DNA from 2 places in the Paenibacillus sp. ACRSA genome. Region 1 is predicted to be linked to the other one. Evidence: riboswitches for the same ligand, from Rfam matches in the RefSeq annotation. Region 1 holds a riboswitch; the other holds the start of a gene.
The links. A riboswitch is a leader RNA that binds a small molecule or an ion and turns the genes downstream of it on or off. The one in region 1 is predicted to bind glycine.

Region 1 (16,814 bases):
AAATTCTGGAACATGCAGGTGTGTACAAACATGATGAAGCTGGACGTCAGGCGTTCCGTCGTTTTGTAACTAGCATGGGCTATACCGAATAACATAGACATTCCAATCTTCTTTACAATAGAATATCTATGAAATCAAAAGCACCCGCTCAATCAGGAGCGGGTGCTTTTGGTGTTTTGCTGATCGTTTGGAATGGGATTCTCACCCATGTATAATGAGAAGAAGTGTGTAGAAGCACAATGCTGATGAAGAAACGGGGACGAATAATTGGAAAAGCAGGCATTGAATATTCCATTAATTACTGACGCGAAGGAATTGCAGAGCATGGTAGGAGAACCGCATGAACATGTACGGAATAAAGCAATCTCCTATGTAGATTCACATGTTCAGAATTTTGTATCCATGTCACCCTTGTTTTTCTTATCTACGTCCGATCAAGATGGGAAGAGCGATGTATCTCCTCGGGGCGATGAAGCAGGATTTGTGAAAGTATTAGACCGATTTCGTTTGGTTTACCCCGAACGTCCGGGCAATCGCCGTATTGACTCATTAATGAATATATTTTCTAACCCAGGGGTAGGTATGCTTTTCCTGATTCCAGGTATGAATGAAGTGCTGCGCATTAATGGGACGGCCTCGATTACGAGCGATCCAGAATTTATCGAGAGTATGAATTGGAGCGGTAAAACGATTGGTGCGGCTGTGATTGTGAATGTGGAAGAATGCTTTATCCATTGTCCTCGTGCGTTCAAACAGGCAGGGCTGTGGGATTCTGAAACATGGGTACAATCGGAGGATTTGCCTTCCTCCAGTGAAATGTTCCGAGCACACTTGCAGATTAACGGATTGATATAAAGTTAGCATCTATAGATTTGTTTTTCTAGATATGGGGTACTATAATGGGAGTTGTGTTACAAACATAAATCTCCAATGGAGGCGATATAGATCATGAGATCTTTTCAATTTTATAATCCAACCCGCTTGATTTTCGGTAAAGGACAACTAGAGGCGTTGAAGACAGAAGTTCCGAAATACGGCAAACGGGTTTTGCTTGTATATGGTGGCGGTAGTATCAAACGCAGTGGCTTGTATGATCAAGTCATCGGTTTGCTGGGCGAGATCGGCGCTGAAGTAACTGAACTAGCAGGCGTTGAACCTAACCCACGTCTTTCGACAGTTCACAAAGGCGTAGACCTCTGCAAATCAAATAACATTGACCTCGTACTGGCTGTTGGTGGCGGTAGTGTACTCGACTGTGCTAAAGCAATTGCTGTTGGTGCGAAGTATGACGGCGATATGTGGGATTTTGCACAGCGCAAAGCAGTAGCACAAGATGCTCTCCCGCTTGGTACAGTGTTGACGATGGCAGCTACAGGTTCCGAGATGAACTCTGGCTCCGTTATTACGAATCAGGATACACAGGAAAAATTGGGTTGGGGCAGTGCATATTCATTCCCAGCGTTCTCCATCCTTGATCCAGTCAATACATACACAGTGCCTCGGGATCAAACGGTCTATGGTATGGTTGACATGATGTCACACGTACTGGAGCACTATTTCCATCTAGATGAGAATACACCTGTGCAACTTGGATTCTGTGAGACGATTCTTCGTACAGTAATGGATGCAGCACCTCGCCTCGTCGATGATCTGGAAAATTACGAGCTGCGTGAAACGATCCTGTACTGCGGAACGATGGCATTGAACGGCGTTCTTAACATGGGTCTTGCAGGTGACTGGGCAACACATAACATTGAGCATGCGGTCTCCGCTGTGTATGATATTCCGCATGGTGGCGGACTCGCAATCCTGTTCCCGCATTGGATGAAGCATAATCTAGATGTGAATGTGGATCGCTTCAAGCGTCTGGCTATTAACGTGTTCGATGTGAATCCTGAAGGTAAGTCGGACAGACAGGTAGCTGAAGAAGGTATCGATGCGCTCAGCCAATTTTGGACGTCCATTGGTGCGCCTAACCGTTTGGCAGACTACGATATCGATGACAGTCAGATCGATGTAATGGCTGACAAAGCGATGTTGTTTGGGCCATTTGGTAACTTCAAAAAGCTGCAACGTGAAGATGTTGTATCCATCTACCAAGCTTCTCTGTAATTAAATAGAGATTAGTCGTATAGCTATGACGTAGTGAAACCGCCAGATTCCTCCTAGGAAACTGGCGGTTTTTCATGTTTTTTAATAAGTGAGGCGGGACGCTTAAGCTTGACTGAGCATCGTAAAGCATGAGGTGAAATACATGATGATAATACCCATTATCGGCTTCTGAATACATTTGAGGAAACATTTTGAAACATTTTGCCGATTTGTACGTATTTATTTACATGTGGAATGCCCAGTTAGAATTGAGATTGCGGCAGAGGAGAGGAGGAACGGGGAATGGAGTCCATCTATTGGGGCTGTCTTATCGGCGGAGCCATATTTGCGGTCGTGAGTCTTGTGCTAGGTGACTTAATTGATGGCTTGCTGGACGGAGCCTTTGAGTTACCTGGTGTTGATTTTTTCAAACCTGTTGTGTTGGCTGGTTCCATAACAGCTTTTGGCGGGGCAGGCATTATGCTGACACGTTATAGCTCGTTAAGTGCGATGACGGGGCTAATATTATCCCTGCTAATAGGTATTGCTGCAGCTTTACTGGTATTTTTTGCATATATCAAACCGATGCGCAATAGCGATGTCTCCATTGGATTCTCAATGAAGGAACTATCAGGCAAAATTGGAGAGATTACGATTCCGGTGCCGGAAAAGGGTTTTGGTGAAGTAATGATCCGTTTCGCCTCTGGCAGTACCATTCAAACGGCATCCAGTTTTGAACATCGTCCCATTGCGGCGGGAGCGCGTGTTGTTATTATTGATGTAGTAGATGGTGTGTTACGAGTGTCGGAATGGGAAGATGATGTACTTAAAGATGTATGAGTGAGACCACGTAGTAACAGGTAAGTATACGAAGTTAAGTTGTACTCAACAAAGATTAAAGGGAGAGATGTGGAATGGATTTGAATTGGGATGTATTGTTGATTCCGGTTGTTGTGGTTGGTGTAATTTTGATTCTGGGTTTGGCGTTCTGGGCAAGATACAAAACGGTTGGACCGGATGAAGCGATGATCGTTACGGGGTCATTCCTGGGTAGCAAAAATATTTCCGATGATGACTCTGGCCGAAAAATTAAAATTGTTCGTGGTGGCGGTGCATTTATTCTGCCGGTATTCCAGCAATCTGAGTTCATCTCCTTGTTATCCCACAAGTTAGATGTCTCCACACCTGAAGTGTACACGGAACAAGGTGTGCCGGTTATTGCTGACGGTGTCGCGATTATCAAGGTTGGAGGCGCTGTAGAGGATGTTGCTACGGCAGCTGAGCAATTTATCGGTAAACCTGTAGAAGCGCTGAGAAGCGAAGCACAGGAGGTGCTGGAGGGGCATTTGCGGGCTATCCTCGGTACAATGACGGTGGAAGAAGTATACCGGAACCGGGATCGGTTTGCACAAGAGGTGCAGGGAGTAGCGGCTAGAGATCTGAAGAAAATGGGGCTTCAAATTGTCTCATTTACCATTAAGGATGTTCGTGATAAACAGGGCTATCTGGATGCTCTCGGTAAACCGAGAATTGCCGCGGTGAAGCGTGATGCTGAGATTGCTGAAGCGGAAGCGATGCGTGATGCGCGTATTCAGAAGGCTAACGCAGAAGAACAGGGTCAAAAAGCCGAATTGCTGCGTGATACGAATATCGCCGAGGCAGCTAAAGAAAAGGAACTGAAAGTAGCGACGTTTAAGCGGGATCAGGATACAGCGAAAGCAGAAGCCGATCAGGCGTACCATATCCATGAAGCTCGCGCGAGACAGACCGTGGTGGAAGAAGAAATGAAGGTTGAGCTCGTTCGTAAAGAACGCGAGATTGATCTACAGGAGAAAGAAATCGTCGTACGTGAGAAGCAATATGATGCGGAAGTGAAGAAGAAGGCAGAAGCGGACCGTTATGCGGTGGAACAGGCTGCCGAAGCGGATAAAGCCAAGAGAATGCGTGAAGCCGATGCTGTACAGTACTCCATCGAAACGCATGCCAAGGCAACAGCTGAACAGAAGCGACTTGAAGGTCAGGCTATGGCAGATGCAGAGCGTGCTAAAGGTACAGCGGATGCTGAAGTTATCCGCCTGCGTGGTCTTGCCGAAGCAGAAGCAAAAGAGAAGCTTGCTGAAGCTTTCCAAAAGTTTGGCGAAGCAGCCGTGCTCGATATCATTGTCAAAATGCTGCCTGAACTGGCTGGCAAAATTGCAGAACCAATCTCATCCATTGATAAATTGACGGTGGTAGATACTGGTAAAGGTGAAGGGGCAACGCGTGTTAGCAACTATGTAACTGAATTGATGGCAACTGCACCAGAGATGCTCAAAAGTGTGTCCGGGATTGATGTCGAACAGTTGATTAAAGGCCTTACCAAAACCAAAACAGCTGCACCAGTTGCTGTGCAACAGAGCGATTCTGGAACGACTCCGTCCATCGTAGATAGAATTGTGGAAAAAACGAGAGGTGACGAGTAAGTATTACAAGCATTGTCAGTGGTAAGCTCTATTGACCTTAAGGCGAATTTTTGTTACTTTTTAAGCAAGACGTCCGGCGCGGTTTGCCCGCTCCGGATGTCTTTTCGTTCGTAACAGGGTGTGACTTCATCACGCCCAAGATGGTGTGAAAAAAGAGGTGCAAACAATGAGCAGCCTGCATGTAGATAAAGCGCTAAATAATAATGTAATCATTGCACAGCATCCTGAACATGGGGAAGTCGTCGTCATTGGTAAAGGCATCGGCTTTAACCGCAAAACAAGTGACAATATCCCACTTATGGCTGTGGAGAAAATGTTTATTTTGAAGAACCAGCAGGAGCAGGAGCAGTACAAGCAGCTTCTTCCACAAGTGGATGAAGCGTTGATCGAGATTATTAACGAAGTCATTACGTATATTGCTGAACGTACGGATGTTCCATTAAATGAGCATATCCATATCGCATTAACGGATCATATTTCTTTTGCGTTGAAGCGTAAGGAACAGGGAATCGTCATTCAAAATCCATTTTTATATGAAACGCGCGAGATTTATCCGGAAGAATATCGTATGGGTGAATACGCTGTTCGTTTGATTAAAGAGAAGCTGGGCGTCGATTTAGGGATGGATGAGATCGGGTTTATTGCCCTTCATATCTATAGTGCTATGACGAACCAGAGCATCTCCCAAGTACGAGAGCATTCTCAATTGATAACGGATTTGGTGAGTCTTGTCTCGAAGCAGTTGGACTATTCGTTTGAAACGGAATCGCTGGATTATTCACGTTTATTAACTCATCTGCGTTTTGCTCTAGAGCGTGTTCGTCGTGGAGACAAAGTCGAGGAGCTTCATAAATTGGATTCTCTTTTGAAATTGGAATACCCTGAAATGTACTCGCTTGCATGGAAGCTAACAAAAGTTATGGAGAAAAGGCTGAATCTGCCTGTGTATCCAGCTGAGGTGGGATATCTTACTATTCATCTTCAACGGTTGTATCAGAGGAAAGAAGAAGAGAAGAAGTGATATATTTCCACATGTGGAATGGTTTTTAGGAAATTTCCTGTAAAGGCTTGCACTGAAATTAAAGTGATGCTACAATGGTTTCCGTAATCAAGCAACTGAATAAACATAAGCGACGTGTTACTGACTCGATCAGGCATGAGTTATTAAAGTGTGATTGTTCTTACCTTAACCCGGGTATGCTATACCCGAAAAGGTTATTTCGATTCCTTTATTAATTCATGCTTTTTTTGTGTCCCCTTGCTTGCATCAAGACATACTAACATAGAACGAAAGGGAGTAAACGACGCGATGTTCAAAAAGCTTTTTGGTGTTCTGCAAAGAGTTGGTAAAGCGCTAATGCTACCTGTAGCGATCTTGCCTGCGGCAGGATTACTCTTAGGCATTGGTAACATGCTGGTTAATCCAGACTTTTTGCAATACGTTACGGCGCTAGATACTCCTTGGGTGAACTCGATCGCAACGATTATGATGAATGCGGGTCAGATCGTATTTGATAATCTTGCACTGTTGTTCGCCGTTGGTGTAGCCGTAGGATTAGCTGGTGGTGAAGGTGTAGCTGGACTTGCAGCCATCATCGGTTATCTGGTCATGAATGTGACACTAGGTACAGCTGTAGGTGTTACGCCAGCCATGATTGGGGAAGTACCGGGGTATGCGAGTATACTAGGTATCCCTACATTAAGTACCGGCGTGTTCGGAGGTATTATCATAGGTATTACCGCCGCACTATGCTACAATCGGTTTTTCAAAATTGAGTTGCCGTCTTATCTAGGTTTCTTCGCAGGCAAACGTTTTGTTCCGATTATCACTTCAGTCGTTTCCCTCATCATTGGGTTACTTCTGGTGATTGTCTGGCCTCCAATTCAAAATGGACTGAATGCTGTATCTCATTTCATGGTAGATACAAGTCCAACATTGTCGGCATTCATCTTCGGTGTAGTTGAACGGTCATTGATTCCGTTTGGCTTGCATCACATTTTCTACTCACCATTCTGGTTTGAGTTCGGTGAATACGTGAATAAGGCTGGAGATGTTATTCGAGGAGATCAGCAAATTTTCTTCAATCAGCTTCGTGATGGTGCCGATATTACGGCGGGAACCTTCCAAGTAGGTAAATTCCCGTTCATGATGTTTGGTTTGCCCGCAGCGGCACTTGCGATGTACCATGAAGCAAGACCAGAGCACAAAAAGTATGTAGCAGGCATCATGGGTTCGGCAGCGCTGACTTCATTCCTGACAGGAATCACAGAACCACTAGAGTTCTCCTTCTTGTTTGTAGCGCCTGTGCTATTCGCAGTACACTGTATCTTTGCAGGTTTGTCATTCATGACCATGCAAATTCTTGGTGTCAAGATCGGAATGACCTTCTCCGGTGGGTTCATCGATTTCCTGATCTTCGGGATTATTCCGAATCGCACACCATGGTGGGACGTTATTATCGTTGGTTTGATTCTTGCGGTGATCTACTATATTGGTTTCCGATTTATTATTCGCAAATTCAATCTCAAGACGCCAGGACGTGAAGAAGCAACCATGGAAACAAGAGCAGGCGGAGGGACGGGTTCGACAGACGACCTACCGCACAATATTCTTGCTGCATTCGGTGGGCAACAAAACATCAAACATCTGGATGCATGTATTACTCGTTTGCGGATTGAAGTGAACGAGAAATCGAATGTAAATAAAGACCGTTTGAAGCAATTGGGTGCATCTGGCGTGCTAGAAGTGGGTAATAATGTACAGGCCATCTTCGGTACACGTTCAGATACAATTAAATCTCAAATGCAAGACATCATCGCAGGACGTACACCTGCACCAACTCCGGCTGCTAATTTGAAGCCAACGCCAGAGGAAGAAAAGGCGCAAGGAGAGCAAGGTGAACGTATTGTTGCAGAAGATATCGTCATGCCAGTCAATGGTGAGTTACTGGATATTACGAATGTACCTGATCCGGTCTTTGCCGAGAAAATGACAGGTGACGGATTCGCAATTCTGCCACATGACGGAACGATAACATCTCCTGTGTATGGTAAAGTGTTTAATGTATTTCCAAGCAAACATGCCGTAGGTATTATGTCTGACGGTGGTAAGGAAGTGCTTGTTCATATAGGAGTGAACACGGTGAAGCTGAAAGGTCAGGGCTTCAACGTGCTTGTGCAGGAAGGGGACTTGGTATCGGCAGGACAGCCGATTATGGAAGTTGATCTGGAGTATGTAAAAGCGAACGCTCCATCGATTATTTCACCAGTCATTTTCACCAACCTGCCAGAGGGCTCTACAGTCACTCTTAAGAAGAGTGGCGTGTTGAAGATTGGCGATCAGTCAATCATTGAGATAAAATAAGAAGTGTTACGATGATGGCAAGCAAGTGTAAATATATGCAATGCCTAAAAAAACAAATTGCGAAAGTGAGATGATTGTAATGCAACAAACATTCAGAATTACAGATGAAGATGGTATCCACGCACGTCCGGCGACAGCCTTGGTAAATACAGCAAACAAATTCAAAGGTGCAGAATCCTTTGCAGAAGCTAACGGTAAAAAAGTAACATTGAAATCCATTCTGGGTGTTCTTTCCCTCGGATTGGAACAAGGCGACACTATCAGCATCATCGTTGAAGGTGAAGGCGAAGCTGAAGCTCTTCAAGCTTTGACTGACGTTATGGTTAACGAAGGGTTGGGCGAAATTAATGCTTAATGTTTCCGGGATCGCGGCTTCGGCGGGTATTGCTATCGCCAAGGCGTTTATCTTGGAGCATCCTGATTACTCTGTAGAAAAACGCCAAATTAACGACGTTGACGCAGAGATCGCGAAACTCGACTCAGCTCTGGGTAAATCCCAGGCTGAGCTTGAGGCGATCAAAGAGCGTACTTTACAAGAGCTTGGCGAGAAAAAAGCTGAGATTTTTGCTTCGCATTTGCTCATTCTGAATGACCCGGAACTGATTGATCCGGTTAAAGCTAGAATTGCAGATGACATGATCAATGCAGAATTTGCTTTGAACGAAACGGCATCACAATTTATCTCCATGTTTGAGAACATGAAGAGTGCATATCTTCAAGAACGTGCAGCAGATATGCGTGACGTAACCAAGCGTGTGCTAAATCACTTGCTTGGTATCGACTTCATGAGTCCAGCAGAGATCAGTGAAGAAGTGATTGTGCTTGCAGAGGATCTTACACCTTCCGATACAGCGCAATTGAATCGCCAATTCGTTAAAGGTTTTGCAACGAACATTGGTGGACGTACTTCTCACTCCGCAATTATGGCTCGCTCGCTTGAAATCCCAGCTGTTGTTGGAACAAAAGACATTCTGGCTCAAGCGAAACAAGGCGATCTGATTATTGTGGACGGTCTGGATGGTCATGTCTTGGTTAATCCTACAGACGAGGTTGTTGCTGAATACCGCGCCAAACAGGAGCAGTATGACGCACAACGTGCGGAGTGGAGAAAACTGCGTGACGAGCCAACTGTAACTGTGGATAACGTTCATGTGGAGCTCGCAGCAAACATTGGTACTCCAAATGATGTTGCTGGCGTTCTAGAGAACGGTGGAGAGGCTGTAGGTCTGTATCGTACGGAGTTCTTGTACATGGGCAGAGACAAGCTTCCTTCTGAGGACATCCAGTATAATGCTTACAAAGCTGTATTGGAAAAAATGGAAGGTAAACCTGTTGTTGTTCGTACACTCGATATCGGTGGAGACAAAGAGCTTCCATACCTGGATCTGCCAAAAGAAATGAACCCATTCCTCGGCTTCCGCGCAGTTCGTCTGTGTCTGGATCGCCTGGATATCTTCCGTACACAATTGCGTGCATTGTTGCGGGCAAGCGTACACGGTAACTTGCGTGTCATGTTCCCAATGATCGCAACACTGGGTGAATTCCGTGAAGCAAAAGCTGTCCTGCTCGAAGAGAAGGAGAAGCTCGTTGCTGAAGGTATCGCTGTTTCAGACAGCATCCAACTCGGAATCATGGTCGAAATTCCTTCGACTGCAGTTCTGGCGGATCAGTTTGCTAAAGAAGTGGATTTCTTCAGTATCGGAACAAACGATCTGATTCAATACACAATGGCTGCTGACCGTATGAACGAACGTGTATCTTACCTGTATCAACCATACAACCCTGCCATCTTGCGCTTGGTTAAAATGGTCATTGATGCAGCTCACCGTGAAGGAAAATGGGTTGGCATGTGTGGAGAAATGGCGGGAGACGAAACAGCAATTCCATTGTTGCTCGGTCTTGGACTTGATGAGTTCAGCATGAGCGCAACATCCATTCTGCCAGCACGTAGCCAAATCACGAAATTGTCCCGTGCGGACATGCAAGAATTGGCTGCCAAAGCATTGGATATGCAAACGGCTGAACAAGTCGTTGAATTGGTTCAAAGCATTCAAGCGTAATTTTGCCGGGGTTTCCTCCGGAGCTTAAAGGTCTTCTTTTTCCGATAATGAGCTGCGTTTATGCAGCGATTTTGCCAGTATCCGCTGTTACAGCGGTTACTGGCTTTTTTTGTTTCGAGCAGCATGTGCCGGGATCTACCTGACAGTAGATGCCGGCTTCTTTTGATTCAAGCAGGGAAACTATTAAGTCGGATTAGCTAAAGCTAAGAGCTAGATGCCAAGAGCTAGATGCCAAGAGCCAAGTGTAAGTGCTGAGAGCTAGGGTCACTTACCAATGCCGAGAGCCAAGTATCAAGTGCTATGTGAAGAGCCAAGAGCCGAGAGCCGAGAGCCAAGTGTAAGTGCAAAGAGCCAAGATTTGAGTTCTAAATGTTGCAAGTTGTAAGATGCAAGTCTCAAGTCGCAAGTGCTAAGTTCCTAGCAATGACTTTTAAGTGGTGAGTAGTAGGCACTCAGTTCTAAAGAATCTGAAACGTCTTATTCAGGTGTTTGAAGAGCCCGCAGAAATCTAAAGAACCTGAGACGCGTTATATCGGAAATACCAGCCATTTTTCGTTTTAATAGCCGGTGATTTCGAGAAATAACGTGTCTGGTGTTCCTAAAAATTGAAAAATTGAGCCTATGGGCCAAATAAGATGTCCTGGATTCCTTAGCATATCTTCAGAGTCAGTGCTGTCCCTTCAGAGGCATTAGCCAGTCTGGAGTTAAGAACTACGATGGACGCCACCAGTGTGCGCCTATGGGCTCAATAAGATGTCATGGTTCATAAAGTATCTTATGGACCGGTGTTGTCGCTCACGGTTATAAGCCAGTGTCTGGAGCCGAAAATCCCACTGGACATCACCATGTGAGCCCATAAGCCAATCTAGACGTGAGTAATATAGACGCCATAATTGATCTGAATACAGCTTACCTATGTTTAAGACATGTTCTAACAGCATGATGGGGCGGCAACGCTAGTTTTCGTAAGAAGAGGAAAGCAACGGGGTGATAACACTGGTATCTGTAAGAAGGGAAAAGTAACTGGGCGGCAACACTAGTTTCTGTAAGAAGAGGAAAGCAACTGGGCTGTAACACTGGTATCTGTAAGAAGACAAAAGCAACTGGCAGCAACAATGCCATCAGCAGAAGGGGAAAGTAACACACAAAAGCTCTTGCAGAAGTACAATCCGCAAGAGCTTTTGTGTGAACAATGATTTGGTTAGGCACGTTCTATAACTCTGAAAGATGCAAAGTTTGCAAAAACTTTTCGTTCCAAAAGGAGCAGATTGTGCCCAATTTACGTTCCAACCAAGGAAATTTCCACAGACGTACCGATCTACGCAAGAGGTAGCCAACACAGATGCAGTATGACAGAAAGTCAGCGGAAAGTCAGCGAAAAGGCTCAGGTAAGGCAACGGAAAGGTAGTGGAAATGTTTTCAAGTCTGATTTGCCCTCAAATAAGATTCTAAATGTCCTAACTGCAAGCGCAGTTCAATACAGGTTTACGAGCAGCGGTTGTTTCGTCCAGACGAGTTACCGGTGTGCCGTAAGGGGCGTTAAGCACCAATTCAGGTGTTTCTTCTGCTTCCTTCGCAATGCGGATCATTGTATCAATGAATCCATCGAGTGTTTCTTTACTTTCGGTCTCGGTAGGCTCAATCATAATGCATTCCTCCACATTGAGTGGGAAATACACCGTTGGTGGATGATAGCCAAAATCAAGCAACCGCTTGGCAACGTCCAATGTACGAACACCATATTGCTTCAGTCCACGACCGGACATCACGAATTCATGTTTACATACACCTGGGTATGGAATTTCGTAATAAGGTGCAAGACGTGCCATCATATAATTCGCATTAAGCACAGCACATTCAGATACACGTCGCAGTCCCTCAGGGCCGTACGTACGCATGTAAGCATAAGCACGTACCAAGATGCCGAAGTTGCCATAGTACGCTTTGACACGTCCAATGGATTGATCGCCTTCATAGTCCAGAGCATAGAGGCCTTGATCATTTTTGATCACCATCGGTTTAGGCAGATAAGGCACGAGGCGGTTTTTCACGCCGACAGGGCCAGCACCAGGGCCGCCGCCACCATGTGGGGTACTCATCGTTTTGTGCAAGTTCAGATGTACGACATCGAAGCCCATGTCTCCCGGACGGGTAATGCCCATAATTGCGTTTGAATTAGCGCCATCATAATACAATAATCCGCCTGCCTCATGCACAATTGAAGCGATCTCCTGGATATCCTTCTCGAACAGACCAAGCGTATTAGGATTCGTAAGCATCAATGCGGCTGTGTCGTTGCCCACTGCCCCGCGAAGTGCATCAAGGTCAACAAGGCCATCCGCTCGCGAAGGAATGGTTACCGTCTCGAACCCAGCAACCGTTGCACTGGCTGGATTAGTTCCATGGGATGAATCAGGCACGATTACTTTAGTACGCACTTCACCACGACTTTCATGGTAGGCCCGAATCATCATAAGCCCCGTCCATTCGCCATGGGCGCCTGCAGCTGGTTGTAAAGTTACGGCATCCATGCCAGTCAGGCCAGCAAGATCCTTTTGCAGTGTGTACAACAGCTCAAGAGCACCTTGAATACTGGACTCATGCTGATATGGGTGAATTTTGGCGAATCCACTGTAGCGTGCAACATCCTCATTAATTTTGGGATTGTATTTCATCGTACAGGAGCCGAGTGGGTAAAATCCATTATCTACTCCGAAGTTACGGCGGGATAGAGCTGTATAGTGACGGATGACATCGACTTCGAATACTTCAGGTAACGCAGCTGCTTCTGACCGTAGCATTTCCCGGGGAATCAAAGCTCCGGGATCTCGGCGAGGCACGTCACATTCCGGTAGAGAATAAGCCACACGTCCAGGGCTGCTAAGTTCAAATATGAGAGTCTGTTCAGGAGCAGGAGATGCTGTTGAAGCAGTATTCTTCAATTCGGTTTCGGTGTTCACCGGTGATGCAGTAACAGGCGCTAACTCGGTTTGTCCTGGTGATGTTCTCGTTTCTTGGTTCACAACGATCCCTCCAATGCTCGTGCGAATTCGTCAATTTCTTCTTTGGTTCGTCGCTCCGTAACTGCGAGTAACATATGTCCGGCAAGCTCGGGATACTCCCGGCTGAGTTCGTAACCACCGATAAAACCTTTATCCAGCAACGATAGTTGCAGGGCATCAACGTTTGTTCCTTCAGGCAATTGAATGACGAACTCGTTAAATGTTGGTGTGTTGAAGGTTGCTTTTACACCAGGTATAGCTTTGAACACTTCGAGTGCATAATGACTCTTCTGCAAATTGAGATCGGCTACATCGATCATGCCCTGTTTTCCCATTGTGGACATATACACGGATGCGCTGAGTGCAAGCAAGGCTTGGTTGGAACAAATGTTAGACGTCGCCTTTTCCCGGCGGATATGTTGTTCGCGTGCCTGAAGCGTTAGTACGAAGCCGCGTTTGCCGTTACGATCAGTCGTCTGACCTACGATTCGACCAGGAATACGGCGCATATGAGCTTGTGATACAGCAAAATATCCACATGTTGGCCCGCCCAGTGACGCGGCAATTCCCAAAGGTTGAGCGTCGCCGACAACAATGTCAGCACCAAGCTTGCCAGGAGCCTCTAGCAGTCCAAGTGAAATAGGATTGGTACTGACAACAAGTAGGCTTTTATGTGCATGAGCAAGGTCAGCTGCTTGTTGGATCGGTTCAATGGCACCGAAGAAGTTCGGGTTTTGAATCATGACTGCGGCTGTATCTTCTGAAATAGCAGCTTGTAAGGCATCCCAGTCGGTTACGCCATTCTGATACCCGATCTCAACGATATCGAGACTAAGACCATGAGCATAGGCTTTCAATACTTGGCGTGCTTCCGGGTGGACGGTACGTGATACGATCAATTGTTTACGGCGAGTGGCTGCTGCAGCCAAATTTCCTGCTTCTGCAAAAGCTGTTGCACCATCGTACATACTCGCATTGGCCACGGCCATGCCTGTTAATTCGCAAATGTATGATTGAAATTCAAATATGGCTTGAAGCTCGCCCTGACTAATTTCAGGTTGGTAGGGTGTATATGCAGTATAAAATTCTGAACGGGAGATTACATGATTAATGACAGACGGTATATGGTGATCATAGATGCCTGCACCCAGGAAGCTTGCGTGTGTCTCGAAGTTGGCGTTGGCTCCAGCTTGTTTGGACATATGACGTGTAAGAGCATATTCATCTAACCGAGAGGATACGGGAAGCTCGCCCTGATAACGAATCTCCTGCGGGATATCTCGGAAGAGATCTTCAATCGTGTCTACACCAACTGTTGCCAGCATAGCGCTCTGATCCTGCTCGGTCATGGGAATGTAACGATGCTTGGTCATGCTTGATCAGCTCCTTGAGTAGGTGTCTTAGACGTGCGTATCCGTTTATGAAAAGGGGTCTTTACGACTTCGGCTTTTAGTTTTTTGCCACGAATCTCAATCTCCAGTGGCGTACCTAGCGCAGCATATTTGCTGTCAATGAGGGCTAACCCAAGATTCCGTTTCAGCGTAGGTGATTGTGTGCCTGTCGTTACTTCGCCAATCTGTACACCATCCGCGTAGAGAGGGTAATGGGGACGTGGAATTCCACGCTCCAGCACTTCGATACCGACTAATTTGCGAGCAGGCCCATCATTTTTCTGCTGGGATAAAACGTCGTGTCCGATAAAAGATCCAGAATTCAGCTTCACAAACATACCAACCCCAGCTTCCAGCGGGGAGATCGTAGGTGATAATTCCTGTCCGTACAAAGGTAATTTTGCTTCAAAGCGTAGGGTGTCCCGTGCACCAAGCCCAGCCGGAACTAATCCGTGATCCTCCCCAGCATGCATCAATCCGTTCCATACCGTAGCTGCTTGATCTGCTCCAACATAAAGCTCAAAGCCATCTTCGCCGGTATATCCGGTGCGGGATAACAGCAATTTTACACCGCAGACTTCCGCATTCTGTACAAAACGAAACGGCTCAATGGTAGCTACATTGATGTCCGTAACTTTTGTGAGGATATCAACAGACAATGGACCTTGCAGTGCTAGAAGGGCAGTCTGCTTAGAGTCATTTGTCATGGTTACCCCAGGAGCGAGATGTTCTACCAACCATGCCCAATCCTTATCGATATTGGAGGCATTAACCACTAACATATAATGCTGTTCCTCTAGCTTATACACGAGCAGGTCATCCACCACACCGCCATCGGGATAACACATCAACGTATATTGTGCCTGACCGGGAACAAGCACAGTTACATCATTCGTGGTCATTTGCTGCAAAAAAGCCTCCGCTTGCTCACCCTGAACGGTGAATTCGCCCATATGGGATACATCAAACAGTCCAGCGCGTTCACGAACGGCCTCGTGTTCCTTCTGGATGCCACTAAATTGTACAGGCAGTTCCCAGCCGCCAAAGTCAATGCAACGTACACCTTCATACTGCTGATAGAGTGGAAAGAGTGGAGTTCTAAGTAAATCAGACATCGAATCACCTCTTCATTAGCCGTCAAGCGGCTGAATGTGTTGCATATGGATTATCATTGAAAGGACATGATCGTTATTAAAAATGGTATAAGTATGTTGAGTAATGAATATAAGTCTTACTTAAGCCCGTACTTCTGAGATGCGTTATGCCGCACGGTTTGGTTCCTGAGTTCATCTTTTTTTTGGGAAAAAGGAAAAGGACAGGCCAAAGAACCGGCATGCCAGAAGCACGCTGTATTCTTAGGCTCTGTCCTTGGTACCTGAGAGTTACCCCGCCGCCAATGCAGCAGGTTTCCCCTTGGGTGATCGTAACGCCCTACCGGGCGGGTAGATGCTCTCCAGAGTTGCGTCCCGTAAAAGTCCTTTTGCCTGAGAGATTCACCGCCCGCTTGTCGGGTGGTTTACTCCTTCGGCGTTACCGCATGAACATCCAGATTTGGGTGTTTGGGTAATCTCTCCCTTTACATTCATCCGCGATATTGCACACAACGAAAACAGTTTTACTCCTTCCATTAATACGCGAATTGCATAGTAATGTCAAGAACAATGTCATCGGTTTTCAAATAAATACGAATATTTGTGTTTAAATATAAATTAATGTTCGGATAAATTAAAAGACTGCGCTTACTATTCCAATAATAACTAGTATATGTAAGTTCGTATTTTGATGAGCTTGTTTTTAGGTAGTAGAACACAAATAAATTGTAAGGTATCTTGACATTTGAATCGAAAATATCATACGCTATGTTCTGGGAAAAAGGAATGGCTGAAGAACGCATGCACTCATTAATGAAAAGCGAGGCGGATATCGATGAGCGAATTGAAAAGTGATTTCCTGTACAGTGAAGAGCACGAATGGGTGCAGACCGTAGGGGAGGATACCGTACGTATTGGTATTACCGAGTTCGCGCAGCATCAGCTGGGTGACATTGTGTTTGTTGAATTGCCTGATCTTGAATCCAGTGTACAAGCCGAAGAGAGCATTGGTACGATTGAATCTGTCAAAACGGTGTCTGATTTGTTTTCACCGGTTAGCGGCTCCATTATTGCGATCAATGATGCATTACAAGATGCGCCAGAGCTTGTAAATAGCTCTCCTTATGAAGAAGGTTGGATGATTGAGATCCGGGTAAATGGGGATTTGAGTACAGCCTTATCTAAGCTCATGAACGCGGACGCTTATCGCAAACATACCGAGGATTAAACTTCGAATGTAATTGAATATACCTATAATAAATATGAGCACCTTTTGTGGAACAAAGTAATCGCCTTTTGGGGAAGCTTTGAATCACAAAGGTGCTTTTTGTTGTGGTTTGTCGTGCTGAATAA
Region 2 (16,814 bases), on a different contig from region 1:
AGGGATGAGTAGTCCACCGCTAGATTTCACAGATTGGAATCCAACGAGCCCTAGATCACCGCTCAACCCATTCCGTCCAGCAGAGACGCTGGCCGTTCATATCTGGAAAGTTAACAGTGAAGGCATTGGCCCAGATTCCAAGGAAGTTGCAGCAGGTGCGTCCGCAGTCCTTGTCATTCTCGTGCTGGCTTTCAATCTAAGTGCACGCTGGATCGGTCGGGTTGTATACCGTCGCATGACAGCTTCGAAATAAGGAGGAATCCCACATGGCCATACCTTTTGGTACGGAACAGTTAAGCATATATTATGGGCATTTCCAGGCGGTTAAACAGATCAGTCTGGCATTCCCTGAAGCGAGCGTGACGGCGCTTATTGGTCCGTCAGGCTGCGGTAAATCAACGTTTCTTCGTTCTTTGAATCGGATGAATGATGAGATCGCTGGCTCTCGCACGGAAGGCCATATCTGGATGGATGGCAATGACCTGAACGAGCCGGGTACGGATGTAATCAAGCTTCGCCAGAAGATCGGCATGGTATGGCAGAAGCCCAACCCATTCCATAAGTCTATTTATAACAATATCGCGTTTGGCCCCCGCTATCGCGGTACGAAAAGTAAAAAGGCATTGGATGAGATTGTGGAAAAAAGCTTGCGCCGTGCAGCCCTTTGGGATGAGGTAAAAGACAGACTTAACGAGTCGGCCTTGTCACTATCTGGTGGACAACAACAGCGTCTGTGTATCGCACGCGCACTGTCGGTTGACCCGCAGATTTTGCTGCTTGATGAGCCAGCATCTGCACTTGACCCGGTATCTACGGGTAAAGTGGAGGAATTAATTTCCGAACTGAAGAAAGATCTACGGATCGTTATTGTAACGCACAACATGCAGCAAGCAGCACGTATTTCGGATTTTACGGCGTATTTCTATTTGGGTAGCATGATTGAACACGGGAATACAGAGCATATCTTTACCAACCCGGACAATCGCCTAACACAGGAATACATTATGGGACGTTTCGGTTAATGACAACTGGAGTGGTTGGAGAACATCGGAACTAATGTAGGATAGAACATATAGAGAAATAAGAGGGCATAATTCTTGGGCAAACGCGCCAAGGTTTATGCTCTCTTTTACATCTACAGGGTAAATATTTTCAGCTTTTTAAGTAAATATAATATGGGAAAGTTTGCCACAGTCAAAACAATCATGCTACGATAATAAGCTGGAAGAAGGGGCATCTTTACCAGTCAGGACTTTGGCCTGATTCGGAAGACGTTCGAGAATGGCAGTATCTTCTTGAATTATAATATGCATAACACAGAGATGAAGATATCACGACAACATGCGTCAACCAATGTAATTGGGGCGTCCTGAACTCAGGAGGCTCTTTTTGCGTACGTATTGTTTCATATATTGAAGAACGAATTTATGAAGAAAGTATAAACTCTGCGGAGAGGTATATGGATTTCGCTACAATACAGTCATGAGAGGATGAAACAGCGATGAGAGACAATGTGAACATATTGCTGGTGGAGGATGATCCGGAAATCGCCCGCATTTTGATGGACCATCTTCGGCGTGAGGGATATGGAGTAACTTGGGCTTCGAGCGGTTTGGAGAGCTGGGAAGATTTCAGGGAGGGAACGTATCAAATGGTCTTGCTAGATCTGATGCTGCCGGAGATGGACGGGTTCACGGTATGTAAAAATATCCGCCTGATCAGTGACATTCCGCTGCTTATGATGAGTGCGCGCATTGAAGAAGAGAGTAAGGTCAGGGGTCTCGGTCTGGGCGCTGACGATTATATTACCAAGCCGTTCAGCCTGGCAGAACTTACAGCCCGCATTAAATCCCACCTGAGCAGATATCGCAGATACCAGGGTGTCAAGCCGGAATCAACCCATCAACAATACAACGACGAGTTGTCGATCGACCCATTCAATCAACAGGTCCAGATTCGCGGGGAAGATGTTGTACTGACAGGCAAGGAGTGGGCTTTACTCACGCTACTATCCTCTCATCCAGGCCGTGCATTCACCAAAGCTGAGCTGTATGAACATGTGTGGAATCAGCCAGTTGCGGGAAGCTCAGGTACGGTTACCGTTCATGTAAAGAGCCTGCGAGCCAAGCTGGGTGACGAACCTCATCAACCACGCTGGATTCAGACTGTGTGGGGCAGCGGATACCGATTTATAGGAGAGGTAGTGGAATGAAGCTGAAGTACTGGTTGATGATTGCCTTTCTTATTGTGATGCTGCTTCCTGTCGCTGCAGGATGGGCGCTAATTTCCCTGTACAACTACCATAGCGACCAGCGCTCCGTAGCGGAATATATAGAGTTATCCGGACGGCTGGCTCCCATTGAGCAGAGGTTGTCTGACCCGGGTTTGTATCGGCTGCAATCTTCGGATGCCTATGCTTCGCTCTCTGGACTGGCTAGTGATCAATTGAACGTAGATCTCTATTTACCTTCAGGTATCCGGGTGTATACATCCGGCGGGGATGCCTTGTCTGCTGGAGCCGGAGCCTATACCGTCAGGGGTTCGGAGCTATATCGCAATTTGTACGACATGCAGATTCGTCATCGTACGTTTACGCTGAAAAAGCCAGTATGGGAAAAAGGCGAGCTGATTGGGATATACGAGATTACCATGCTTCGCAGAGAGTGGCTGGAAGGTATCTCGATTCGGACAACTTGGGTCATTGGATTCGCCGGTGTTTTCTTTATTCTATTATATGGCACGGTGCTCTGGCTGCTATCCAGAAAGCTTTTTCGTCCGATGAGACATCTGATGGACCGAATGCATGCATTTGCGCGAGGGGAAATTCCCATGGATGACGTACCGGCGGCACGTCGGGATGAAATGGGTATGCTGCTAGAGCAATTCGATGCGATGCAGGAGAAAGTCAGGCAGACTCAGACAGAGGTGGAGAAGGAACAAAAAGAGAAAGAGCTCATGGTCGCTTCGCTGTCTCATGATCTGAAGACTCCATTAATGTCCATCAGTGCCTATGCGGAGGCACTTAGTGTTGGTACTCCGCTGGAACCTTCAGAGAGACGGGACTACCGGGATGTGTTGTTTGGTAATGTGAACCGGATGAAGCACATGATTGGTGAACTTGAAATGTATACGGCGCTGGGTTCCAGTGAACTGGAGATGGCCATGGTTGAGGTGGAAGGAGAAGAGTTCTTCGATATGCTTCTCGGAAGTTATGGGGGACTCGTCGAGCATGGACAGATTGATGTGAAAACGGTTGTCCGCACAGACCGCCTCTACCGGCTTCATCCCGAGCAACTGATGCGTCTGACAGATAATTTGATTAACAATGCACTGCGTCACACAAGCACAAACGGTGTGGTGGGCCTGGGTGTTATTGCTTCAGATCAGCAGCTTCCAGAATGGATCATATCAACACTGGTGTTGGAGCTAGATAACTTCAGAACGGGATCAACATTAATTCTGGTGCAAAATGAAGGGCCTGCTATTCCCGAAGAACAGCTGAATCGTATTTTTGAACCTTATGTTCAACATCAGAACCAGGAAGAGAAGGCGTACGCGGGCAGTTCGGGTTTGGGATTAAGCATAGCCAAACGGATTGCCATCAAGCATGGAGGTGAGATGCGCATGTGGTCGGCAGAAGGATTAGGTACGCTGGCTGCATGCCGATTGCCTGAGATGTAAAGCCCTTAAACGAAATGAGAGAGGAATGAATGACAATGATGAAAAAAGGATGGATGATGCTCGGTACAGCCCTACTTGCAGGGTCACTGCTCGGAGGTTGCGCGGAGAAGGATCTGGTTGGCCTGTCAGGAGATGAGATGATCGAGAAAGTTGTCCATGCAGAAACGAAACCCGCCTCATACTATGCCGAAGGTGTAATGAAAATGTGGTCGGATGACAAATTGAGTCATACGATGCACATTAAGGAATGGGTCGATGGAGAGACAGGACGTAAGCGCACAGAAACAGAGGAGAATGGCAATATCAGCTACGCGGTCAATGACGGAACGAACATTACCATTTACGAAAAAGAGACGGGCACGGCGTATTCAATGAACGTATCTGCCATGGGACAACAGCCTGAACAGACTCAAAAACAGATGCTGGTGAATCAGCTGGAAAGGTTGCGGGATTCCCATGATGTGGATATGATGGGACAGGAAGAACTTCATGAACAGGAAGTCATTCACATTAAGCTGAAGCCGAAGGAAGAGGGCACCTTATCCATTTCCTCCGAGTATTGGGTAGACCCTAAAACATGGATGATTGTTAAAGTCATCAGCACATATGGTGATGAAAAGTCAGAAATGGTCTATGATCCGATACAATATGATCCGGAATTTTCTGAGGATACGTTCGTGATTGACATCCCCAAGGAAGTCGATGTGAAGGATCTGAACGATCTGGCTCAGAGTTCGGAAGTGAGTCTGGAAGAAGCCGAACAAGCTTTGGGACAACCCTTTTTGCAGGATATGAACGGTGAGTTGGAACTATCACGGATTGAGATGTATTCATCAAGCGGAGAGTTTGGCAGGAATGAAGTGACCTTGTATTACATCAACAACGACAAGGTTGATGTGAGTCTAACGGTATTCAATGCGCCGGATGAAAATGTTGATAATACACTGCTGCCCGATGAATCCAAGGTGGAAGTTCGGGGTACCGAGGGTTCGTATATGAAGAGCATACGAAACATATCATGGACTGAGAATGGATTGCGTTACTCCATTATGGGTGAGAACGAAGAATGGAAGATGGAGAAGCTTCAGGCTTGGGCGAAGGAACTGAAGCTTTCAAATTAGACTTAATTTGAATTGTAGGAGAGTGTGAGTCACGCAATGGATAACACAGAGCTTAACAACAGAGAACTGCGGCGTCTCCACCCAAAAGTCAAACAAGCTACAGCCCTGACGGCCCTTATGGTCAATGGGCTGTTGACTCTTTTGGCCATTGGATATCTGATTGTCGCATGGGCTAGAGATTGGACGTTGTGGCCAGGCTGGGCTGCATTAGGGCTGTTCATCGTGTCTTTCATGTGGTTTGGCTGGGCTCTGCCAGCTCTTCAATATCGTTATTTCAGTTTCCGAGTTGCTGAGGATGAGCTTGAAATTCATTCCGGTTGGCTGTGGATCACCGATACGATTGTGCCTATGACACGTGTGCAACAGGTAGAATTGGAGAGTGGCCCGTTGCTGCGAAAGTATGGGTTAGCCAAGGTTAGCATCGTTACTGCCGCAGCTACACTTGAGATCGCTGGTCTGGAGCGTGAGGAAGCGGAGCAGCTCAAACGAAATATCGGGCATTTAGCCAAGGTGGAAGATCGAGATGAATGAACGGAATGAGATTAATGAACAGAGGCGTCTACACAAAAGTTATATTATATTTCCTTTTTTCAGTGTGCTGAAATCGTTACTGCCGTTCTTCGTCCTAATCATCCTTAAAGGACTGAATTGGAGTGCAGTTCCTTGGTATCTCTACGCAGGAGGGGGCGCCTTAGTAACGCTACCTTCTCTCTTATATGGCTGGTTGAAATGGCGAAAATTCAGCTATACCCTGCAAGAGGATCGCATCGTGCTACGGCGGGGGATGTTTGTACGGGAAGAAAGGTCTATCTATTTTAGCCGGATCCATGCTGTACAGACACAACAGCCTCTCATTCAGCGAATGCTTCGAATCGCACAGCTTAAGATTGAGACGCCTGGTGGCAGTAAAGAGGCGGATGGCGTGTTACCCGCGCTCCGTGTTGACGAAGCGAAGCGAGTAGAGCGGTGGTTGTATCAGAAGCGAAATGAAGCAGTGGTGAAAGAACCTGCTGCAATCACACCCGGACAACCGATGGGGACTTCTGGTGCAGAGACAGGAATACGTGATGAGTATACCGGAATTGAGCGTGAGCATGGTATAGATCCTGATTTAGGATCAGCTTATGAGTCTGGTGCAGATTCAAGACCTAACAGAGTTGATGGGTCAGAGTCTATTGAAGCTGTTGAAACGGAAATGCCTGTGCAGCAGGAGCCATTACTGCGATTGTCGGCGGGTAGACTGTTCGTGGGGGCATTAACAACCATGAATCTGCCGCTTCTTCTCGTTTTTGCTACAGGAACCTATTCCTTCGCAGATGATTTGTTACCAGATCATTTTTATCGACGTCTAGTGGAGGAAGCGGGGAGTTTGCCAGCCATTTGGTGGCTAGGTCTTATTCCTCTCATGTTCCTGCTCGCTTGGATTCTATCAGCAGTGTTATTTACGATTAAGTATGCTGGGTTCACGGTAGAACGCGAGGGTGGGAATATCTCCATTGTCTCGGGTCTGCTGGAACGCAAAAAGCATGTGTTTTCACCTACCAAGGTGCAGGCAGTAGCTATTCGAGAAGGACTGCTGCGTCAACCGTTCGGGTATGCGGAGGTTGAGATTTATGTACTGACTTCCGAGAAGGAGAAAAAAATGATGCTTCACCCGTTGCTACCTATGCGTGAGGTGAATGAACTGCTTGCAAGCATCGTGCCACAATATGAATTACAAGCGGATATAGCGAAGCCGCCGTCACGGGCGCTCTGGTTTTTTCTCCGTTGGAAACTGCTGATTGCCATGCTAGTTGGAATCGCCGGAACGATATATTTTGGCATGGTGGGTATGGGGTTGTTCCCACTGCTGCTGCCTGTGTTCGGTTTGTGGGGATATGCACGCTACAAGGATGAAGGGCTGAACATATATGGGAAGCAGCTATTGATTCGTCATAGGCAGATCTCCCGATTAACCGTGTTAATGCGCCGTCCCCATGTGGTTACGGTGAATGCTATAGCAACATCCCGCCAACACGCGAAGTCACTGCTAACTGTGCAAGCAACATTGATGGTAAACCGTGGTGGCTGGAAGGCGACTTTCTTGGATCAAGCTCATGTAGTTGCCGTCCAGAATTGGATGCATCAAGCTGCTCAGCACGCTGTGCGTAGTAAGCCGTGAACGAACCATGGAAACTTCTTCGGAATTCCGTTTGCCATGCCGGATGAAGCCGATAGACCTATTTCTCCATCCAGAGTTCCGGTATAAGCACAAGTTCTTTCTATTAAGAGTCGAGGAGGAAACGACAGATGAAGGACAACCAGGGGCGGGTAGAGCAGCCTGGCAACAAGCCTGGTGGTTGGAAGCATGCTGGACTATTATTGGGTGGGGTTGGCATATCCAATCTGGGTGATTTCATCTACATTGTGGCTATCAACCTGATGGTGTTGAACATGACGCAATCTCCAGCGGCTGTAGCGGGGTTATGGATCATCTCGCCAATCGCTTCAGTATGCACCAAGTTCTGGTCAGGCAGTGTTATTGACCGCTACGATCAACGTCAGTTGATGATTGGTGCGGATATCGTGCGGGCATTGCTGGTAGCCACACTTCCCTTATTTTCAAGTCTATGGATGATGTACGCTGTGATGTTTCTAATTAGTATGTCATCCTCGATATTTGTACCTTCTTCCCAGGTGTACATTACTCGGCTTGTACCGGCTGAGCGGCGCAAACGATTCAATTCGTTGCAGGCACTCATTAGCTCAGGAGCTTTTATTACAGGGCCTGCTGTGGCTGGTGTATTATTGTTCTATTTATCCCCTGCAGCGGCGATCTACGTGAATAGTGTTTCGTTTGCCGTGTCCGCACTGATTCTTATGCTGTTACCGAAACTGGGTATAGGTGAGCAGAGTGGTGGGAAGTCGAGATTGTCACCACGGATCATCGCTCAGGACTGGCAAGCCGTGCTGAGGTTTAGTCGCAAGAGCGGTTACGTTGTCGGGATATACGTCATATTTCAGATTGTTCTCGTCATTGGCATGTCGCTGGATGCACAGGAAGTTGTGTTTATTCGTCAGGTGATGAACTTGTCTGAATCTCAATATGGGGCATTGATGAGTGTTACCGGCATCGGTTATCTAGTCGGTTCGTTGCTTGTCACCCTGCTCGCCAAACATATTCCGATCCGTCATATGATGGGGATTGGCGTGCTTATGGTCTCGCTTGGTTATTTCCTGTTTGCACGCTCGTTTTCCTTCGAGCTGGCAGCGTTCGCCTTTATCCTGCTTGGATTGTGTTCAGCACTTGCCAACACAGGCCTGGTTACCTTTTACCAGAATAATATTCCGGTAGATCTAATGGGCAGGATGAGCAGTGTCATCGGACTGATGCTGAGTGCGCTTCAGGTGGTTTCTATTTTGATTGCAGGGGTAGTGGCAGAATATTTATCCCTTCGTCTTGTGTATACGGTTGTCTCAGCAGCCATGATGTTAGTGGCACTTATCTTATGGATCACTAGCTTGCTTCCTTCAAGAAGTTCGTATTATCAAGAGGCTGTGACGAAGAGTGCAACGCTGAAGTAGGTTGAACCGCTGTGGAGAACGAATTGCAGAAATGAAACGGCTCGACAAGTAAGTAAGTAAGTAAGTAAGTAAGTAAGTAAGTAAGTAAGTAAGTAAGTTGGGCATTGGTGTGTCTTATAGGGGAGAAGGTCTCGGACAGAAGGTTTTAAACAGAAGTTTGCCTTAATACCCGAACCATTGGACACACCTGAACATACATAGAATTAACAGCAAAGATGTAGATAAATGAGCAACATTAGTGATGATGTGACAAAAGTTCACAGTAGATAACGCTTACATTTGGTAAAGAACCAACAAATCGTTAAGTTTATTGACATGAAACTTCCGGTCGATTAATCTTAATGAGTAAGAGTGTCTTCTCATCGGATCACGATATGATTTAGCTTCAATGTCACTATTGTGAATCATAATCAGCATCATTCTGATCTCATCAGAATAATTCCATACAGCGGATGATAACGAGCGGGAGAGACCTGAGCTGGCTAAGTAAGATGGCCTGCGATCAGGCACCGAAGGAGCAAGCTGCCTACGCACCCGGCGCGGCGGTTAATCTCTCAGGTAAATGTACCATCGTTGGACGCAACTCTGGAGAGTGCGCATGATGCGCCACCCAAGGGGTATATGATTAAACAGCCTGGTACAGTATGTGTAAGAACAAGGCATGCACTGTATCGACTGAACGCTGTTGGTCATGAAACTCTCAGGTATCGAGGACAGAGAGAGGGCTTGAGGCCTTCTTCTGTCCTTTTTTGATGTCATCATTCAGTAATAATGGAACATTATGGTTAAGTATCTGGATGAACATGACGAATACAAATGGAGGGTTTTTGATGCGTTTTAAAGATGTTTTCTCAATTATTGGTCCGTCAATGACGGGGCCTTCAAGTTCACATACGGCTGGAGCGGCTAGACTTGGCAGAATTGCTCGTCAGTGGTTGGGTTGTACGCCGGAGCGCGCCCGGTTGACACTATACGGATCCTTTGCCGATACGTATCAAGGGCATGGCACAGATCTTGCCCTGATTGGCGGATTGCTTGATTATGCGACAGATGATCCGCGAATACCGGATGCTGAAGAGTATGCAGAGCAGGCGGGTATGGAGGTTGAGTTTTTCACAAGTGGCTTGCCTGCACCCCATCCCAATACGGTCAAAATTGAGCTGTGGCACGGTGACCGTGAATGCTCATTGATCGGTGCGTCCATTGGCGGCGGCAGTGTATCGGTGCACGCGTTGAATGATTTTCGCGTCCAGATCAGTGGGGAGTTCCCAACATTGGTGCTGCGTCATGCTGACAAAGCAGGGGTGCTCGCATCTGTCACGTCTACGATTAGCTCCTCAGGCGTGAACATCGGCTATATGCAGGTAGATCGGAAAGCTCGGGATGGTGAAGCTTTGACTGCAATGGAGATGGATGGAGCACCAGACCCGGATATGTTAAGCCGTTTGAAGTCGCTGGATCATGTGCTGGATATTCGTGTAATAGATTTGAAGAAGGGAGTGAGTCCAGATGCGATTTAAGCATTTGCATGAACTGAATACGATCTGCACGGCTGAATCCAAGACTATTGCTCAGTTGATGATTGAAGAACAAGTCCAAGAGACGAATACGCCGGAAGCAGATGTTGTGCAGCAGATGTCTGAATATTATCAGGTGATGAAGGAAGCGGTTCATAAAGGGCTGAATGAAGATACGGTGTCCCGTAGTGGTCTGACCGGTGGAGACGGTAAGAGGATGGCGGAATACATTCGTAAAGGGGAGACCTGCTCAGGTGATGCTTCGGCACTTGCAATGGCATACGCCCTGTGTGTCTCTGAAGTCAATGCATCTATGGGGCGAATTGTCGCTACACCAACAGCGGGTTCGTGCGGCATTATTCCTGGTGTGTTCATCAGTTCCCAGGAACGTTTTGGCTGGACTGACGAGCATCTGGTCAACGGACTATTCTGCGCTGGAGCGATCGGTTATGTGATTGCGAACAATTCGTTTATCTCTGGTGCTGAGGGTGGCTGTCAGGCTGAGGTAGGCTCCGCGATTGGTATGGCGGCAGGTGCTATGGTGGAGTTACGTGGAGGAACACCGGAGCAGGTCGTTCATGCGGTAGGTTTGGCGTTAAAAAATACACTCGGACTCATCTGCGATCCAGTCGCAGGTCTCGTCGAGATTCCATGCATCGTCCGCAACGGACTCGGAGCCGTGACCGCTCTAGCCGCTGCTGATATGGCACTTGCTGGGGTGCGTAGCGCCATTCCGTCAGATGAAGTCATTGATGTCATGCTTGAAGTAGGTAGTGCTATGCCAAGTAGGCATCGGGAGACGGCTCAGGGTGGGCTGGCTCAGACCCCGACAGGTCGGAAAATGATGGAGAAGCTTGCTAAACCGAAGGCAAAACGTGCACCGGAACCAGAGTTAGAAACAGACGGGGCAGCAGATTCTGCCTCAGAATAACATATAAAGAGGCGCCTAGCAGTGTAGTAACCTTCTGCTGGCGCCTCTTTGGCGTACATGGGTTCGAAACGGAAAGCTGGCATAAGGGTAGTATTTGTACTGTGTCAAATTCGTACCGCATACCAATTATAGCACCCGGCGCGCGTCGAGCGCTGACATCATGCAAGGCTTCTGGATGAAGCTTCGCATGTACTTCATATTATTCCAGAGCCATGCCTAACACCGCATATCCGTAGGCAGGAAGCTCGATCGCAAGTATGCCTTCTTCCAGCGCAATTCGGTGCTTCTCGCCAAACAGCTCATTCCAATCATCTGTATCCGTCTCCAGCTCAACAATGGCAGTTTCTTCTGAGCGATTGAACAGGATTAGAATGCGTTCTTCTTCATTCTGACGTTCCATGACAAGCTGGCTACCGCCTTCGCGGGCTTGTAGGAATCGAATGGTACCGTCTGCGCGTAAAGCGGGATGAGCGTGACGGAGTGCAATAAGTCTTTGATAAAAGTCGAACAGTTCGCGGTCTTGCTTCGCCTCATCCCATTCCATACATTTACGACAACCAGGGTCATGATCACCGTCTAGTCCGATCTCGTCTCCGTAATAGATACATGGTGCACCCATGAAACTGAATTGGAATAACGCAGCCAGCTTCATCTTCCGTTGATCCCCTTCACAGAGGGTGAGCAAGCGGGGCGTGTCGTGGCTGTCTAACAAGTTAAAAGCGACCTCACTCGCCTGATGAGGATAGCGTGATAATTGACGACCTATGGAATTGGCAAATTGCTCAGCATGCATTGTATTTTTGACAAAGAAATGATTGACCGCTTCGGTAAACGGATAATTCATCGATGCATCGAACTGATCGCCCTGCAGCCAAGCAGAAGATTCGTTCCACACTTCGCCCAGGATGTAGGCTTCCGGATTGGCAGCCTTCACGACACGGCGGAAATCTCGCCAGAAGGCATCATCTACTTCATCAGCGACATCAAGCCGCCAGCCATCGGCGCCAACCTCTTTGATCCAATACTCGGCAACCTCCAGCAAATACGCTTTCACCTCAGGATTCTCTGTATTCAGCTTCGGCATGTGGGCTTCGAAGCCAAAGGTCTCATAAGTGGGAATGCCGTCCTTCACATCCAACGGAAATTCATGGACGTGGAACCAGTCCTTATACTTGGATTCTGCTCCGTTCTGCTGTACATCGACGAATGGTGCAAATGTCTTCCCAGCATGGTTGAACACTGCGTCTAGAATGACACGAATCTCACGATCATGGCACAGCTGCACAAGCCGTTTAATAGTCTCTGCATCTCCAAAGTGCCGGTCTACCCGCATATAATCTTCGGTATCGTATTTATGATTGGTTGTCGCTTCGAAGATTGGCGTAAAATAAATCGCATTAATGCCAAGCTCGCTGAGATAATCGAGATGGTCAATGACACCCTGTAGATCACCGCCGAAGAAATTAAATGGTGTCGGTTCGCCTCCCCAAGGCTCCACCTTCTCTGGATTAAGTTCAGCATTGCCATTCGCGAACCGTTCGGGGAAGATCTGATAAAAGACAGCATCTTTCACCCAAGCAGGTGGCGTAAATACCGCACCTTCATGAATGTAGGGGAACTGAAACATTCGCCCCGGCTCATCCGGCTCTTCCTCTTGGAAGTCGGTTTCGGTCATCCAGATTTGTTCTTCTCCACTTTTGAGGAGGAAAGAGTATTTCAGACGGTGATAAGGAGGGCGTACTTGCCCTTCATAATAATCAAACATCGAGTCCGATGTATACTTTGTTAGAGGGATCAATTCTTTCGTTTGTTCCCAAGCGTATTTGTCCCCAGTCAAGGCGTGTACCTCGGTGAGATCATTCTTCTTGGCGCGTAGACGCAAGCGAACAGTATCCTTGTCATAGGCATAGGCCCAATTGCGTTTGGGTTGATGATAGATGGCTTCCAGCAGCATAGTAAGTATCCTCCCGTCGTAACACACAGCGTATGTTGGCATGTTGGATCGTAATCCCTCGAATGTGGACGACTACTCCACACGATGCAGAGCACCACGTGCTTATGTAACATTTCCCAGATGAGTGATTAGGTTATAATGGAATGTAGAGGGGTCACTGTACCCCGATGTCATGAATTTGTATTGATTGAATACAACAAGCTTGCCCTAATCATGCAGGTTCAAAAAGCAGACATGTTGAACATTCTCTAATATGCTTCAAATATATATTTAACCCAAAGGGTAAAGAAGGGAAACGAATTGAGCGTATGAAGCCGAAACTATTATACATTGAAGATGAAGTCGAAATTGCGACATGGGTTAGAGCAGATCTAGAAGAACGTGAATATGAGGTGATCTGGCTGGAAAGTGGTGAAGGTGCAACGGAGGCGGCGAAAGGCTGCTCTCTGATTATCCTTGATGTCATGCTTCCGGGTCTGGACGGATTTACGGTAGGACAGCGACTCAAAAAAGAACATCCTACCATTCCAATTGTGATGCTCTCGGCTAGAACGTCGATTGACGATAAGTTGCACGGGCTTGATTTTGCCGATGATTATGTCACGAAGCCCTTTCACCCGGATGAATTAGCCGCTAGAATCGAAGTCCAACTGCGTAAGGCAGGGACGAACATTACTGCGGATGAAGTTGTGAAACTTGATCATCTGTCCATCTATGAGAAGGATAACCGAATTGTGAATGAGCTTACGCAGGAAGAAGTCATTCTATCTGGGAAACAGTTTCATATCTTTGCGTACCTGCTCAGGCACATGGGCATGATTCGAACGAAGGAGCAGATCTATGAAGCGGTCTGGAATGAGCCTTATCTGGATGGGGACAAAACGTTAATGGTACATATTCGTCATCTCCGCGAGAAATTGGAACGTGACCCAGCCAATCCGACCATTATTCAGACGATCCGTGGTGTCGGTTACCGCGTGAAAAAGCCATGACCTGGTGGAGATCAGGCTCACGTAAGGCGAAGAAGCGGCAAGAGGAGAAGCCGGGGAAAAAGAAAAAGCTCCGTTTCGGCCGTTCCTTAATGTCCCGTTATATGTTTCTTATTCTGGCAGCCGTGTTATTCGTGCCTGTCGTTCTTCCGATCACATCAATCATTTACGTGGTTGTGGTGAGCAACGGCTATAACAATGATGCACCGTATGGTGACGTTAACCACATTAGCAACCTCTGGTCTAAAGAAGCGATGAAATTAGGCGATGCCTCTTCAACCGAGATTGATCAACGGATCAAGCAGCTACACAACAAGTATCCGAAGTCTTCCATGTACCGTGTGGATGAACGTGGGGATACGAGTTTTATGTTAGTAGGTGAGGGAGTAACGCTGTCAGAAGTGTCGTCGGGCGATACAACCATGAAGACGCTGAGATGGACGATGGATGACGAGAAGACCATCGTGACGCAAGTGCCAACGGTGTGGGATGCGGCGAGTACGTTGCAATTTATGAAGGAAGCAACTTATCGAGATCCACTCACGGTGGTTTCTTTTATTGAAGGCGGCGATCAGGATAAGGGGAAAGGCTTCATGGTGATTGAGGTTCCTCGTTACTTGATGCAGAAACAACAAAATAACTGGCCGATGGAGCTCCTGTACTTAGGGTTATTCATGGGCATCATCTTTCTGTTCTTTATTCTGATGTCGATTCTCTTCTTCGCTCGCATTCGCAAACGGTTAGTCCGCTTACAGACGGCAATGATGGCACCGGGGAAGGAAGGCATCCCGCTACCTGTCGATATCCGAAGAGAGGACGAGATTGGTCATCTGGAAGAGTCATTCAATGATATGGTGCGTCAGCTTACGGACAGCCGGCAGCGGGAGAGAGAGGAAGAGCAGCTGCGTAAACGTCTCATTGCGGGTCTTTCCCATGATCTTCGCACACCGTTGACGGTCATTCGAGGACATATGCATGCTCTGCACAAAGAGGAGCTAAGTCATACGGGCAATAGTTCATTACTGCGAATGGAAGCCAAGATGGAGGATCTGGGTGGACTTATCGACAACATGTTATCTTACAACTTGCTGACGAGTGGAAAGTATACATTGAAGCTGGCGGAGAAGGATATGCTGCGGATTGTTAGGGAGGCGGCTGCGGCATGGTATCCAGTATGGGAAAAGGAACAGTTTGATATCGACATCGATCTACCGGACGAGCCTCTACTCTGGCAGGTAGATGAACAAGGCGTGCGTCGTATTCTCGATAATCTGTTTCAGAACATTATTCGTTATGCGGCAACCGGCAAATATATTGGCATCTCGACAGAGCAGATTCAAGGACAGACGGCTCTGCTTATTCAGGATCATGGCCCGGGCATGCTGGAGGATACAGGAACGAAGGGAACAGGGCTTGGTCTATCCATCGTTGATCTGCTGGTTCGTGAGATGGGTCTTCGCAAGAAAGTGGACAGTTCAGCCCAAGGGGTTCGAATCTATCTCTATAGCGGTACAGGAGTGAAAGGCGACAAAACTCATTTTTAAACTAAACTTAAACTTCAGATAACGTTGATTTTAACCTTGGCGGGTTACGATGTAATCCGAGGTGATTAAACAGTGAGTGATAACATTATTCAAACGGCTAATCTATGGAAAACATATCGTAATCGTGCAGCAGTACGTGAGCTTGATCTGCATATCAAAAAAGGAGATATCTACGGCTTCTTAGGTCCGAACGGTGCGGGTAAAACAACCACGATTCGCATGCTACTAGGTTTAATTAAGCCAACAAAGGGCGTTATTCGAATCTTCGATCAAGATATTCGCAAAGATCGCATGGATATTCTGCGGCGTATAGGATCACTTGTCGAGTATCCTTCGTACTATGGTCATCTGAATGCGGTGGAGAATCTGGAAGCATTGCGCCGGATCATTGATGTGCCGAAGTCGAGAATTGCGGAGGTTCTCTCCATCGTTGATCTGACTCGGGATGCCAAACGTCCAGTGAAAGGATATTCCCTGGGGATGAAGCAACGTCTGGGTATCGCGAGTGCCCTATTGGGTGAGCCTGAGTTATTGATCTTGGACGAACCTACGAATGGGCTTGACCCAGCAGGTATTCAGGAGATCCGTGAATTGATCAAACGCATGCCGCTGGAACATGGTATTACGGTTCTTGTATCCAGCCACTTATTAAGTGAAGTGGAGCAGATGGCGAGCCGAGTTGGCATTATTCGCGAAGGTAAAATGGTGCTGCAGGATACCATCGCTAATCTACACAGTCAAACGGGCAGCTCAATTCAATTGACGGTGTCCGAACCGGAAGACGCAATTAAGCTCGCTAGAGAGCAAGGACAATTCGGTCAACGACAAGGTTCCGTGCTGACGTTCCCGTACATGGATAATAGCGCAATCGCATTATTAGTAAGGCGTCTGGTTGAGCAAGATCATGCCATCTACCGCGTGGAGGAACATCGCCAATCATTGGAACACCTGTTTATGCGGGTGATTGGTGAGGGGGCGACCGTATGACGGGGCGTGCTTTAACATCGGATTGGCTTAAGATTCGTGGCAAGGGCATTTGGTTTCTTGTATTTCTAGCTCCGATTGGTCTTACACTGATGCAGGCGTTGAATTTTGGGTTACGATTGGACTATCTAAAAGGTATTTATGGCGGTGACCTATGGGAAGGTCTGCTAGAGAATGTCATCGTCTTTGTACCCCTGGCGCTCATGTTAGGAGCAACCATTATCAGTTCCATGATGGCGAATGTAGAGCATGAACAGGGCTCGTGGAAGCAATTATTGGCCTTACCCATTTCAAGACCAGCGGTGTACTTAGCTAAGTTCATTATGACATGTATGCTGCTTATCATTTCTTGTTTACTGTTATCCGTTGGTACTGTCGGTCTGGGATTAATCTTTGGGTTCGACGCAAGTGTGATTCCGTGGATATCTATTGTTAAATTAGGTATCCTGCCGCTGGCGGGGGCACTGCCTGTATTATCGGTCGAGTTATGGCTGACCATGGTTTCTAAAAATCAGGCTTTACCTGTAAC

Region 2: linked by a shared signal. The riboswitch ahead of sdaAB (L-serine ammonia-lyase, iron-sulfur-dependent subunit beta) and the one ahead of gcvT (glycine cleavage system aminomethyltransferase GcvT) in region 1 are both predicted to bind glycine.

The regions. Positions count from the first base shown of each region.
Region 1 covers NZ_JAKRNP010000013.1:576-17,389, reverse strand. The annotation lists gene MH215_RS24665 (UDP-glucose--hexose-1-phosphate uridylyltransferase) at 1-92, shown strand, start outside; gene MH215_RS24660 (MSMEG_1061 family FMN-dependent PPOX-type flavoprotein) at 268-855, shown strand; gene MH215_RS24655 (iron-containing alcohol dehydrogenase) at 949-2,112, shown strand; gene MH215_RS24650 (NfeD family membrane protein) at 2,395-2,931, shown strand; gene MH215_RS24645 (flotillin family protein) at 3,006-4,553, shown strand; gene glcT (glucose PTS transporter transcription antiterminator GlcT) at 4,720-5,574, shown strand; gene ptsG (glucose-specific PTS transporter subunit IIBC) at 5,863-7,917, shown strand; gene MH215_RS24630 (HPr family phosphocarrier protein) at 7,997-8,272, shown strand; gene ptsP (phosphoenolpyruvate--protein phosphotransferase) at 8,265-9,977, shown strand; gene gcvPB (aminomethyl-transferring glycine dehydrogenase subunit GcvPB) at 11,435-12,919, opposite strand; gene gcvPA (aminomethyl-transferring glycine dehydrogenase subunit GcvPA) at 12,997-14,352, opposite strand; gene gcvT (glycine cleavage system aminomethyltransferase GcvT) at 14,349-15,485, opposite strand; glycine riboswitch at 15,731-15,829, opposite strand; glycine riboswitch at 15,833-15,956, opposite strand; gene gcvH (glycine cleavage system protein GcvH) at 16,297-16,689, shown strand.
Region 2 covers NZ_JAKRNP010000007.1:133,271-150,084, forward strand. The annotation lists gene pstA (phosphate ABC transporter permease PstA) at 1-253, shown strand, start outside; gene pstB (phosphate ABC transporter ATP-binding protein PstB) at 267-1,022, shown strand; gene MH215_RS20020 (response regulator transcription factor) at 1,502-2,212, shown strand; gene MH215_RS20025 (sensor histidine kinase) at 2,209-3,681, shown strand; gene MH215_RS20030 (LolA family protein) at 3,717-4,802, shown strand; gene MH215_RS20035 (PH domain-containing protein) at 4,839-5,333, shown strand; gene MH215_RS20040 (PH domain-containing protein) at 5,326-6,963, shown strand; gene MH215_RS20045 (MFS transporter) at 7,092-8,366, shown strand; glycine riboswitch at 8,820-8,945, shown strand; glycine riboswitch at 8,950-9,085, shown strand; gene sdaAB (L-serine ammonia-lyase, iron-sulfur-dependent subunit beta) at 9,197-9,886, shown strand; gene sdaAA (L-serine ammonia-lyase, iron-sulfur-dependent, subunit alpha) at 9,876-10,814, shown strand; gene MH215_RS20060 (alpha-glycosidase) at 11,014-12,768, opposite strand; gene MH215_RS20065 (response regulator transcription factor) at 13,077-13,760, shown strand; gene MH215_RS20070 (HAMP domain-containing sensor histidine kinase) at 13,757-15,301, shown strand; gene MH215_RS20075 (ABC transporter ATP-binding protein) at 15,374-16,288, shown strand; gene MH215_RS20080 (ABC transporter permease) at 16,285-16,814, shown strand, end outside.